One region of the Streptomyces sp. NBC_01635 genome, then DNA from elsewhere that is predicted to be linked to it. Evidence: riboswitches for the same ligand, from Rfam matches in the RefSeq annotation. Region 1 holds a riboswitch; each other region holds the start of a gene.
What was found. Region 1 has a riboswitch for cobalamin ahead of OHB56_RS10340 (cobalamin biosynthesis protein). Riboswitches for the same ligand answer to the same signal wherever they lie in the genome.

Region 1 (3,268 bases):
CGGCATCCGTCCCGAGGTCATCTTCGCCGCACTGGTCGGCGCGATCCTCTGGAACCTCCTGACCTGGCTGGTCGGTCTGCCGTCCAGCTCCTCGCACGCCCTGATGGGCGGCCTGATCGGCGCCACCGTCGCCTCGGCGGGCTTCGGCGCGGTGCACGGCGACGTCCTGGTCACCAAGGTGCTGATCCCCGCGATCGCCGCGCCGCTGGTCGCCGGCCTGGCCGCGATGTTCGCGACCCGGCTGACCTACCGCATGAACCGCAAGGCTGCCGGCAGCAAGGCCTCCGAGAAGGGGTACCGGGCCGGACAGATCGCCTCCGCCGGTCTGGTCTCCCTGGCCCACGGCACCAACGACGCCCAGAAGACGATGGGCATCATCACCCTGGCCCTGGTCGCCGGCGGCACTCTCGCCCCGGACTCCGACCCGCCGATGTGGGTCATCGTCTCCGCGGGCATCGCCATCGCGCTCGGCACCTACCTCGGCGGCTGGCGCATCATCCGCACCATGGGCAAGGGCCTGACCGACCTCCAGCCGCAGCAGGGCTTCGTCGCCCAGACCAGCGCCGCGACGGTCATCCTGGCCTCCTCCCACCTCGGCTTCTCCCTGTCCACCACGCACTCCGTCTCCGGTTCCGTGATGGGTGCGGGCCTGGGCCGCAAGGGCGGCGTGGTCCGCTGGTCGACGGCCACCCGGATGTTCGTCGCCTGGGGTCTGACGCTGCCGGCGGCGGCCATCGTCGCGGCGATCGCCGAGTGGGTCTGCGGCTTCGGCAGCTGGGGCACCGCTCTCGTCGCGGTCTTCCTGATCACCTCCAGTGCGGCGATCTGGAAGATCTCCCGGCGCGAGGTCGTCGACCACACCAACGTCAACGACACCGACGACACCACCGGCACCGACGCCCCCGGCGAGGAGCAGAGCGGCGTCGTGACCGCAGCCATGGCCGCGGTGGCCCCCCCTCCGGCGGGCCCCGTGACCGAGGAGCTCTCGGCCACCATCCCGGCTCCCGCCGACCCGGCGACCCCTCCGGCCAGGACCACGGTCTGACCCCGCGGGGAGACGCGCAGAAGGCCCCGCAGGAAGACACGCAGGAAGACACGTAGGAGAAGAGCACCATGAAGATCGACTGGGCGGCCCTCGGTTCCGTCTTCGGCGTCAGCCTCGTGGTCACCGTGGCCCTGGTGGCCCTGTTCACCCTGGGCATCACCGGCCTGTCCCGCCGTGAGCGGGCCGCCGCCCAGGGCCAGTCCGCGGTCCTGGCGGTCACCGGCGCCTACACCTGCTTCGCGGCCTGCGCGGCGGCGGTGGCGTACGGGATCTATCTGATCATGGCCTGACGACTGCCCGAGGGCTGTCCGAGAGCTGTCCGATTCACCTGACGGCGCCTGATCACGGGGCAGGACCCGGGCCGGCGTCCCGGTCGGGGTCATGTCGTCCGTCCGGCGGGCGGTGCGGGGCGCCTTGCCTCCGTACCGCCCGTTCCGCGGTTCCCGGACCATCCGTCGACCGCTCCCGGACCGCCTGCCGGCCGTTCCCGCACCGCCCGTCACGCCGCGGGATCCCCGGCCCGCGGTTCACCCTCCGAAACCCCTCTGTGGGCCTCAGCACACTTCAGCCTCGCAGGTCAAAGGCAAGTTGACGGTTCTTCCGGACCGTGGTGGACTTCCGGAGCCATTACGGCGGCAGGAGAGGAAGCCGGTGCGAATCCGGCGCGGTCCCGCCACTGTCACCGGGGTGAACGACCCCGGAAGCCAGGAACTCCCACCGCCGGTCTCGTCGAACCAGGGCGTGGACACCCTGAGTGAGGACATACCGCCATGCCCGGCTGCCTGTTGAGGTCGACCAGCGATGCTCCGCCCCGGCTCGGGGCGGCCACTCCCGCCGGATCCCTCACCGGCTGAACCCATGGGTGCCGATCGCGAGTTCGCGTACGGCGCCGCCGCCGGCCTCCTCGGCGACCTGCTTCTCGGCGATCCCCGCCGAGGGCATCCGGTCGCCGCTTTCGGGCGGGCCGCGGCTGCCGTGGAACGGGTCCTGTGGCAGGACGACCGGGGCCGGGGCGCGCTGCACACCGCCGTCTGCGTCGGCGGGGCCGTCGCTCTGGGGAGCCTGGCCGCCCGCTGCGTACGATCCTCCCCCGCCGCCTCCGTCGCCCTGACCGGCGCGGCCACCTGGGCCGTCGTCGGAGGGACGTCGCTGGCCCGGGAGGCCCGCGCCATCGGGCGCGCCCTGGAGTCCGGGACCGTCGAGGGGATCGAGGCGGCGCGGGCCCGGCTGCCGCACCTGTGCGGACGGGACCCGCAGGCGCTGGACGCCGAAGGGATCGCCCGCGCGGTCGTGGAGTCCGTCGCCGAGAACACCTCCGACGCCGTGGTGGGCGCCCTGGTATGGGGTGCCGTTGCCGGTGTGCCGGGGCTGCTCGGGTTCCGGGCCGTCAACACCCTGGACGCCATGGTCGGCCACAAGTCCCCCCGCCATCTGCGGTACGGCTGGGCCTCCGCGCGCCTCGACGACGTCGCCGGGTGGCCCGGGGCGCGGCTGACCGCCGTACTCGCCGCGGTCGCCGGGCCGGACCCGCGGGGTGCCGTCCTGGCCTGGCGCACGGATGCCGCGAAGCATCCGAGTCCCAACGCCGGGCCCGTGGAGGCGTCCTTCGCGGGCGCGCTCGGCGTGCGGCTCGGCGGGACGCTGTCCTACTCCGGGCGGGTCGAGCACCGGCCCGTGCTCAACGGCGGCGGCCGTGCCGTGACCGTGGCGGACATCGACCGCACGGTACGGCTCTCACGGCGTGTCGGCTGGCTGGCACTCGGCGTCGGCGCCGCCGCGCGCATCGGTGTACGGGCCGTTGCGCGGGCCGTCCCCCGGGTGCGCGGAAAGGGGCGTACGGCATGAGGGGCGGTATGACGGGCGGCGGGCTGCTGGTCGCCGGTACGACGTCGGACGCCGGCAAGAGTGTGGTGACCGCCGGGATCTGCCGGTGGCTGGTGCGGCAGGGCGTCAAGGTCGCGCCGTTCAAGGCGCAGAACATGTCGCTGAACTCGTTCGTGACGCGGGAGGGCGCCGAGATCGGGCGGGCGCAGGCCATGCAGGCCCAGGCCTGCCGGATCGAGCCGACCGCGCTGATGAACCCGGTGCTGCTCAAGCCGGGCGGGGAACGGAGCAGCCAGGTCGTGCTGCTGGGCAGGCCGGTCGGTGAGATGAGCGCGCGCGGCTACCACGGCGGGCGGCAACAGCAGCTCCTGGGCACGGTGCTGGACTCCCTCGCGCAGC
Region 2 (3,268 bases), 1.3 Mb from region 1:
AGGCCGGTGCCGGCGAGACGGGCCAGTGCGTCGGCCGCTGCCGCCGCGTTCGCCCCGGGGGCGGGGACGACAATGCCGCGCCACGGTGTCAGGCGCAGTTCGCCCGACCGGACTTCGGCGGCCACCCGGGTCACGGTCCGCCATTGACGGGACGTGAGACGTCCCAGGGGGACATGGACGGACAGAGCCGACCCGATCACCCCCGGAGGCGGACCCTCCGTTGTGGTGCGGTCGTTCGGCGCCGGAACGCAGCCGATGCCGGCGGCGGTCAGGCGGGAGCCGACCGCCTGCGTCAACTCACCCGGGGAGAGGTCCAGTTCGTCGACCCGCCAGACCCGTGCCCCGGTCTCCCGCAGCACGTCGAGGAACACCTCGGCGGCGAGCAGCGCGGCACGGGCCGCCTCGTCCTCGGACACCCGCAGGGCCTCGTCCGCCGAGCCGACGGTGAGCAGTGCGCCGTCGTCGACCGCACGCACGGTCACATCGGCGCCGAGTCCGGCGACATCGCCGCGCCCGTCGTCGAGCGCGAACAGGAACCGCCCGGACAGCGCCCGCGCCGCCCCGCTCGCGCACAGCGATTCGTCCAGGGCCGACAACCACGGCCGCACATCCCGGACACCCCGTCCGTCGAGGCCGGACAGCGGTGAGGCGACGATGTTGCGTGTCCGTTCGTGCCCGGGTGAGGGGAGGAGTCCGGCCGCGTCCAGTACCCCGGCGAGCCGGGCGCCGCAGTCGTCGCGCAGCCCACGCACCTGCACATTGCCGCGCGAGGTCAGATGCAGTTCGCCGTCGCCCAGTCGACCGGCCGCGTCCACGAGCGCCTCGGCCTGCGCCACGGTGAGCACCCCGCCGGGCACCCGGACCCGGGCCAGCGCCCCGTCGTCCGCGGTGTGCAGCCGCAACGACCCCGGACAGGCGTCACCACGGTCCCGTGAGACCACTGTGGCCTGGGACGACGGAGGGAGGGGAGCCGTGGACATGGCGGCGAGCATACCGACCGTCACACGGCGTCCGAGCCCTGCCCTCTTCCCCCGACCCTTACTATGATTCTCGGCGGATCATCAGATCCGCCATCGCCACGACGGCGACAGGGGAGGAAGCCCGGTGCGAATCCGGCGCGGTCCCGCCACTGTGAGTCCGGCCACCAGGAGGCCGGACGAGTCAGGAACTCCCTTCCCCAAGCTCTCGGCTCCTCCCCCAGCTACCGCTGGGAGGTGCCCCCAGAGCAGGAGAGACCCCAACCTCACCACCCGGGGCGCGGACCCCGAGGAAGGCCGGCCGACGCATGCCGCATTCGTCCGGGGAGCACTCGACGCACCCCCGCATCCTGCTCCTGTCGACGTCCGACACGGACCTGCTCAGCGCCCGAGCGGCCGACGGCCCGGTGCCCTACCGCTTCGCCAACCCCTCCCGCCTCCCGCTCGACGACCTGCCCGCGCTCCTCGAGGGTGTCGGCCTGGTCGTCGTACGTCTCCTCGGCGGACTGCGCGCCTGGGAGGAAGGCCTCGACCTGCTGCTCGCCGACGGCCGTCCGGTCGTCGTCCTCACCGGTGAACAGGCCCCCGACGCCCAGCTGATGGCCGCCTCCACGGTTCCCGTCGGCATCGCCGCGGAGGCGCACGCCTATCTCGCCCACGGCGGACCCGCCAACCTTGAGCAGCTCGCCCGCTTCCTGTCCGACACGGTCCTGCTCACCGGCCACGGCTTCGAGGCGCCCGCGCCCGCGCCCACCTGGGGCCCGCTGGAGCGCACACCCCGCGAGGACACCGACGGCCCGACCGTCGCCGTGCTCTACTACCGCGCCCATCACATGAGCGGCAACACCGCCTTCGTCCACGCCCTGTGCGACGCCGTGGAGAACGCGGGCGGGCGGCCCCTGCCGCTGTACGTGGCCTCCCTGCGCGCCCCCGAACCCGAACTGATCGAGGAACTGCGCGCGGCGGACGTCATCGTCACGACCGTCCTCGCGGCCGGCGGCACCAAGCCCGCCGAGGCGTCCGCCGGCGGCGACGACGAGTCCTGGGACGCGGGCGCACTCACCACCCTGGACGTGCCGATCCTCCAGGCCCTGTGCCTGACCGGCTCCCGCACCGTCTGGGAGGAGAACGACGAGGGCGTCTCCCCGCTGGACGCCGCCAGTCAGATCGCCGTGCCCGAGTTCGACGGCCGCCTGATCACCGTGCCGTTCTCCTTCAAGGAGATCGACGCCGACGGCCTCCCGGCCTACGTCGCCGACCCCGAGCGCGCCGCCCGCGTGGCCGGCATCGCCGTGCGCCACGCCCGCCTGCGGCACATCCCGGCCGCGGACAAGCGCCTGGCCCTGGTCCTGTCCGCCTACCCGACCAAGCACTCCCGCATCGGCAACGCGGTCGGCCTGGACACCCCCGCCAGCGCGGTGGCCCTGCTGCGCCGGCTGCGGGACGAGGGATACGACTTCGGCGACACCGACGTCCCGGGATTGGCCTCCGGGGACGGCGACGAACTGATCCGCGCGCTGATCGAGGCGGGCGGCCACGACCAGGACTGGCTCACCGAGGAACAGCTCGCCCGCAACCCGGTGCGCATCCCGGCCGCCGACTACAAGCGCTGGTACGCCACCCTCCCCGGACAACTGCGCACGGCCGTCGAGGAGCACTGGGGCCCGGCGCCGGGCGAGATGTTCCTCGACCGCAGCCGCAACCCGGAGGGCGACATCGTCCTCGCCGCCCTGCGCCGCGGCAACCTGCTGATCCTCATCCAGCCCCCGCGCGGCTTCGGCGAGAACCCCATCGCCATCTACCACGACCCCGACCTGCCGCCCTCCCACCACTACCTCGCCGCCTACCGCTGGATCGCCGCGCGGGCCGAGGACGGAGGCTTCGGCGCGGACGCCATGATCCACCTCGGCAAGCACGGCAACCTGGAGTGGCTGCCGGGCAAGAACGCCGGCCTGTCCGCCGCCTGCGGCCCCGACGCCGCCCTCGGCGACCTCCCCCTCGTCTACCCCTTCCTGGTCAACGACCCGGGCGAGGGCACCCAGGCCAAGCGCCGGGTCCACGCCACCCTCGTCGACCACCTCGTCCCCCCGATGGCCCGCGCCGACTCCTACGGCGACATCGCGCGCCTGGAACAACTCCTCGACGAGTACGCCCAGATCGCCGCCATGGACCCGGCCAAGCTCCCGGCGATCCGCGCCCAGATCTGGACCCTGATCCAGGCCGCCAAGCTGGACCACGACCTCGGCCTGGACGACCGCCCCGACGACGACGGCTTCGACGACATGATCCTG
Region 3 (3,268 bases), 4.7 Mb from region 1:
CGATCGGCTCGGTGTTGAAGGAGCCGGTGTTGGGGTCCTGCTTGCCCGCGATGTGTTCGGGGACGACGGGCAGCACCGTGCGGGCGGCGAAGGCCGCGTAGGGGTACTTGAGGGTGAAGACGACCTTGTCGCCGCCGTCCGCCCGGACCTCCTTGACGGCGTCGAGTTCGCTCTTGGCGGCGTTGTTGGTCTTGTCGTCGAGGACCGTGCGGTACGTGTAGACGACGTCTTCGGCGGTGAGGGGTTCGCCGTCGCTGAACTCGACGCCCGGGCGCAGGGTGTAGGTGTAGGTGCGGCCGTCGTCGGCGATCTCGGGAAGCGCCTTCGCGAGGGCGGGCTTGAGTTTCAGGTCGGCGTCCCGGGCGAGCAGCCCGTCGAAGATCTTGGAGTTGCCGTCCTTGCCGTAGCCGAGCAGGGGGTTCAGGGTGTCGGGCTCGGTGGAGACCCCGATCACCACGGACTCGGCGGACCCGCCGCCGCCCGTGCCGGCGTCCGAGCCGCCGGTCGGCGCCGAGCAGGCGGCGGCCAGCGAGAACGCGGCGGCCGTGGCCGCCGCGCCGGTGGTACGCCGTATTCGTCGGGTCGTCATCGAACCTCACACCTCTGCTGACTGGAATTCGTTTTTGCATATTAATTGCAGCAAGGTTCTGCCCAGGGCCCCGGCCCCCCATGCCGACGCTTCGGCGCGCGGTGGCCGCCCGGGCGGGTGGCGCGTGTGTGACCGCCGCCCCACCTGCGCACCCCCGCCCTCGAGGCCGCGGGGGTGCGCCGGGAGGCGAGCTGCGGAACGCCGCCCGCGCGCCCCCGGCACCCGCTTGTCACCGGGCCGGATCCGGGTCTACTGTCGCCACGCCTTGGTGAACGGGAAATCCGGTGCGATACCGGTGCGGCCCTCGCCACTGTGATCGGGAAGTCCGGCTCCGGCCCCTGGTCCTGTCCTCCGACAGGACCGACGGGCAGCCACTGGGTCCACTTGGGGCCTGTCGTCACATTCCTGTCGTCCGCCCGGAGGGCAGGAATGTGACGACAGGCCCCAGGACCCGGGAAGGCGGAGCTCGGGCGGTGGTACCCGTCAGCCAGGAGACCGGCCAAGGCGCGTCAACCATCCACGAGGTGCTGGAGAGGGTCTGCTGAGCCATGCACATTGCCGAAGGTTTTCTGCCACCGGCGCACGCGGTCGCCTGGGGCGTCGCGGCTACGCCGTTCGTCGTCCACGGAGCCCGGTCGCTCATCCGTGAAGTCAGGGAACATCCCGAGAGCACGCTGCTGCTCGGCGCCTCGGGAGCGTTCACCTTCGTTCTGTCCGCGCTGAAACTGCCCTCGGTGACCGGGAGTTGCTCCCACCCCACCGGCACCGGGCTGGGCGCCATCCTGTTCCGGCCGCCGATCATGGCGGTGCTGGGCACCATCACCCTGCTGTTCCAGGCCCTGTTGCTGGCCCACGGCGGGCTGACCACGCTGGGCGCCAACGTCTTCTCGATGGCGATCGTCGGGCCGTGGGCGGGGTACGGCGTGTACCGGCTGGCGCGGCGGTCCGGGGCGCCGCTGATGGCCGCGGTGTTCTGCGGCGCGTTCGTCGCCGACCTGTCCACGTACTGCGTCACCAGCGTGCAACTGGCGCTCGCCTTCCCCGACCCGGGGAGCGGGTTCCCGGGCGCGCTCGGGAAGTTCGGCTCCATCTTCGCCGTCACGCAGATCCCGCTCGCGGTGAGCGAAGGGCTGCTGACCGTCCTGGTGATGCGCCTGCTGGTGCAGTCCAGCAAGGGCGAACTGACCCGCCTCGGCGTGCTGTTGACCGGCAAGCGAGGGGCAACGGAAACGGCGGCGACGGAAACGGAGCCGGAGACGAAGCAGACGGCGGGCACGGCGGGAACAACGAGTACGACGGGTACGACCGGTACCGGGACGGTGGCTCGATGACCAGGAACGCGAAAATCAACACCCTGCTGCTGCTCGCCGTGGCCGCGCTCGCGGTGCTGCCGCTGGCGCTCGGGCTCGGCGACCACAAGGAGGAGCCGTTCGCCGGTGCGGACGGCGAGGCGGAGACCGCCATCACCGAGCTCGAACCGGACTACGAGCCGTGGTTCTCCCCGTTGTACGAGCCCCCGTCCGGTGAGATCGAGTCGGGGCTCTTCGCCCTCCAGGCCGCCGTCGGCGCGGGGGTCCTGGCGTACTACTTCGGGGTGCGGCGCGGGCGTCGGCAGGGTGAGGAACGGGCACGGCAGCAGCAGCCGGCGCCCGGTACCGGCTCGGACGCCGGCCCGGGGCTCCCCGACGAGGCGGTCTCCCCCGGTCCCCGGGCCTGATCGCGCGTGCTGCCGATCGACGCGGCGGCGCACAGCAGTCGCTGGCGCCGCCGTCATCCCGTGGACAAGGCCGTGCTCGGGCTGGGGCTCACCGTGCTCGCGATCTCCCTGCCTCCGTGGCCGGGTGCGGCTCTGGTGCTGGTGACCGCGCTCGTGGCGTTGCTGGGCCCGGCGGGGGTGCCGGGCCGGCGGTTGTGGCGCGCCTACCGGGTGCCGCTGGGCTTCTGCGTCACCGGGGCGCTCACCCTGCTGGTGCAGGTGGGCGGGCCGGACGGGTTCGTTTCCCCGGCCCCCGAAGGACCGCTGCGCGCGGGCGAGTTGCTGCTGCGCACCTCGGCGGCGTCCCTCGGGGTGCTGCTGTTCGCCTTCACCACGCCGATGTCGGACCTGCTGCCGCGTCTGGTGCGGGCCGGGGTGCCCGCACCGCTGGTGGACGTGGCCCTGGTGATGTACCGCATGAGTTTCCTGCTGCTCGACTCGGTGCGCCGGATCGGTCAGGCGCAGGCGGCCCGGCTCGGGCACACCACCCGGGCGGCGTCCTGGCGTTCGCTGGGCGGTCTAGGCGCGACGGCGTTCGTCCGGTCCTTCGACCGGGCGGCGCGGTTGCAGGCGGGGCTCGCCGGGCGCGGTTACGACGGCACACTGCGCGTCCTGGTGCCCGAGGCGCGCGTCTCCGTACGGTTCACGGCCGTGAGCCTGCTGCTCCTCGCGGCACTGGCCGCCGTCGCCCTTCTCCTGGAAAGCCGGATGCCATGAGCGATCCCGCCCCGGTCCCCGCCCTGGTCACCCTGCGGGACGCGTCCTTCGCCTACGAGGACGGCCCGGCCGTGCTCACCGGCCTCGACTTCGAGGTGCGGGAGGGACGCGCGCTCGCACTGCTGGGCCGCAACGGCAGTGGCAAGACCACGCTGATGCGGCTACTGAGTGGTGGACTGCGTCCGAGCGGGGGCGAGTTGGCCGTG

Region 2: linked by a shared signal. The riboswitch ahead of cobN (cobaltochelatase subunit CobN) and the one ahead of OHB56_RS10340 (cobalamin biosynthesis protein) in region 1 are both predicted to bind cobalamin.
Region 3: linked by a shared signal. The riboswitch ahead of OHB56_RS32040 (energy-coupling factor ABC transporter permease) and the one ahead of OHB56_RS10340 (cobalamin biosynthesis protein) in region 1 are both predicted to bind cobalamin.

The regions. Positions count from the first base shown of each region.
Region 1 covers NZ_CP109277.1:2,170,538-2,173,805, forward strand. The annotation lists gene OHB56_RS10330 (inorganic phosphate transporter) at 1-1,045, shown strand, start outside; gene OHB56_RS10335 (hypothetical protein) at 1,114-1,335, shown strand; cobalamin riboswitch at 1,640-1,779, shown strand; gene OHB56_RS10340 (cobalamin biosynthesis protein) at 1,904-2,890, shown strand; gene OHB56_RS10345 (cobyric acid synthase) at 2,899-3,268, shown strand, end outside.
Region 2 covers NZ_CP109277.1:866,946-870,213, reverse strand. The annotation lists gene cobG (precorrin-3B synthase) at 1-992, opposite strand, end outside; cobalamin riboswitch at 1,046-1,195, shown strand; gene cobN (cobaltochelatase subunit CobN) at 1,286-3,268, shown strand, end outside.
Region 3 covers NZ_CP109277.1:6,908,747-6,912,014, reverse strand. The annotation lists gene OHB56_RS32045 (ABC transporter substrate-binding protein) at 1-589, opposite strand, end outside; cobalamin riboswitch at 839-1,108, shown strand; gene OHB56_RS32040 (energy-coupling factor ABC transporter permease) at 1,138-1,920, shown strand; gene OHB56_RS32035 (energy-coupling factor ABC transporter substrate-binding protein) at 1,917-2,306, shown strand; gene cbiQ (cobalt ECF transporter T component CbiQ) at 2,313-3,062, shown strand; gene OHB56_RS32025 (energy-coupling factor ABC transporter ATP-binding protein) at 3,059-3,268, shown strand, end outside.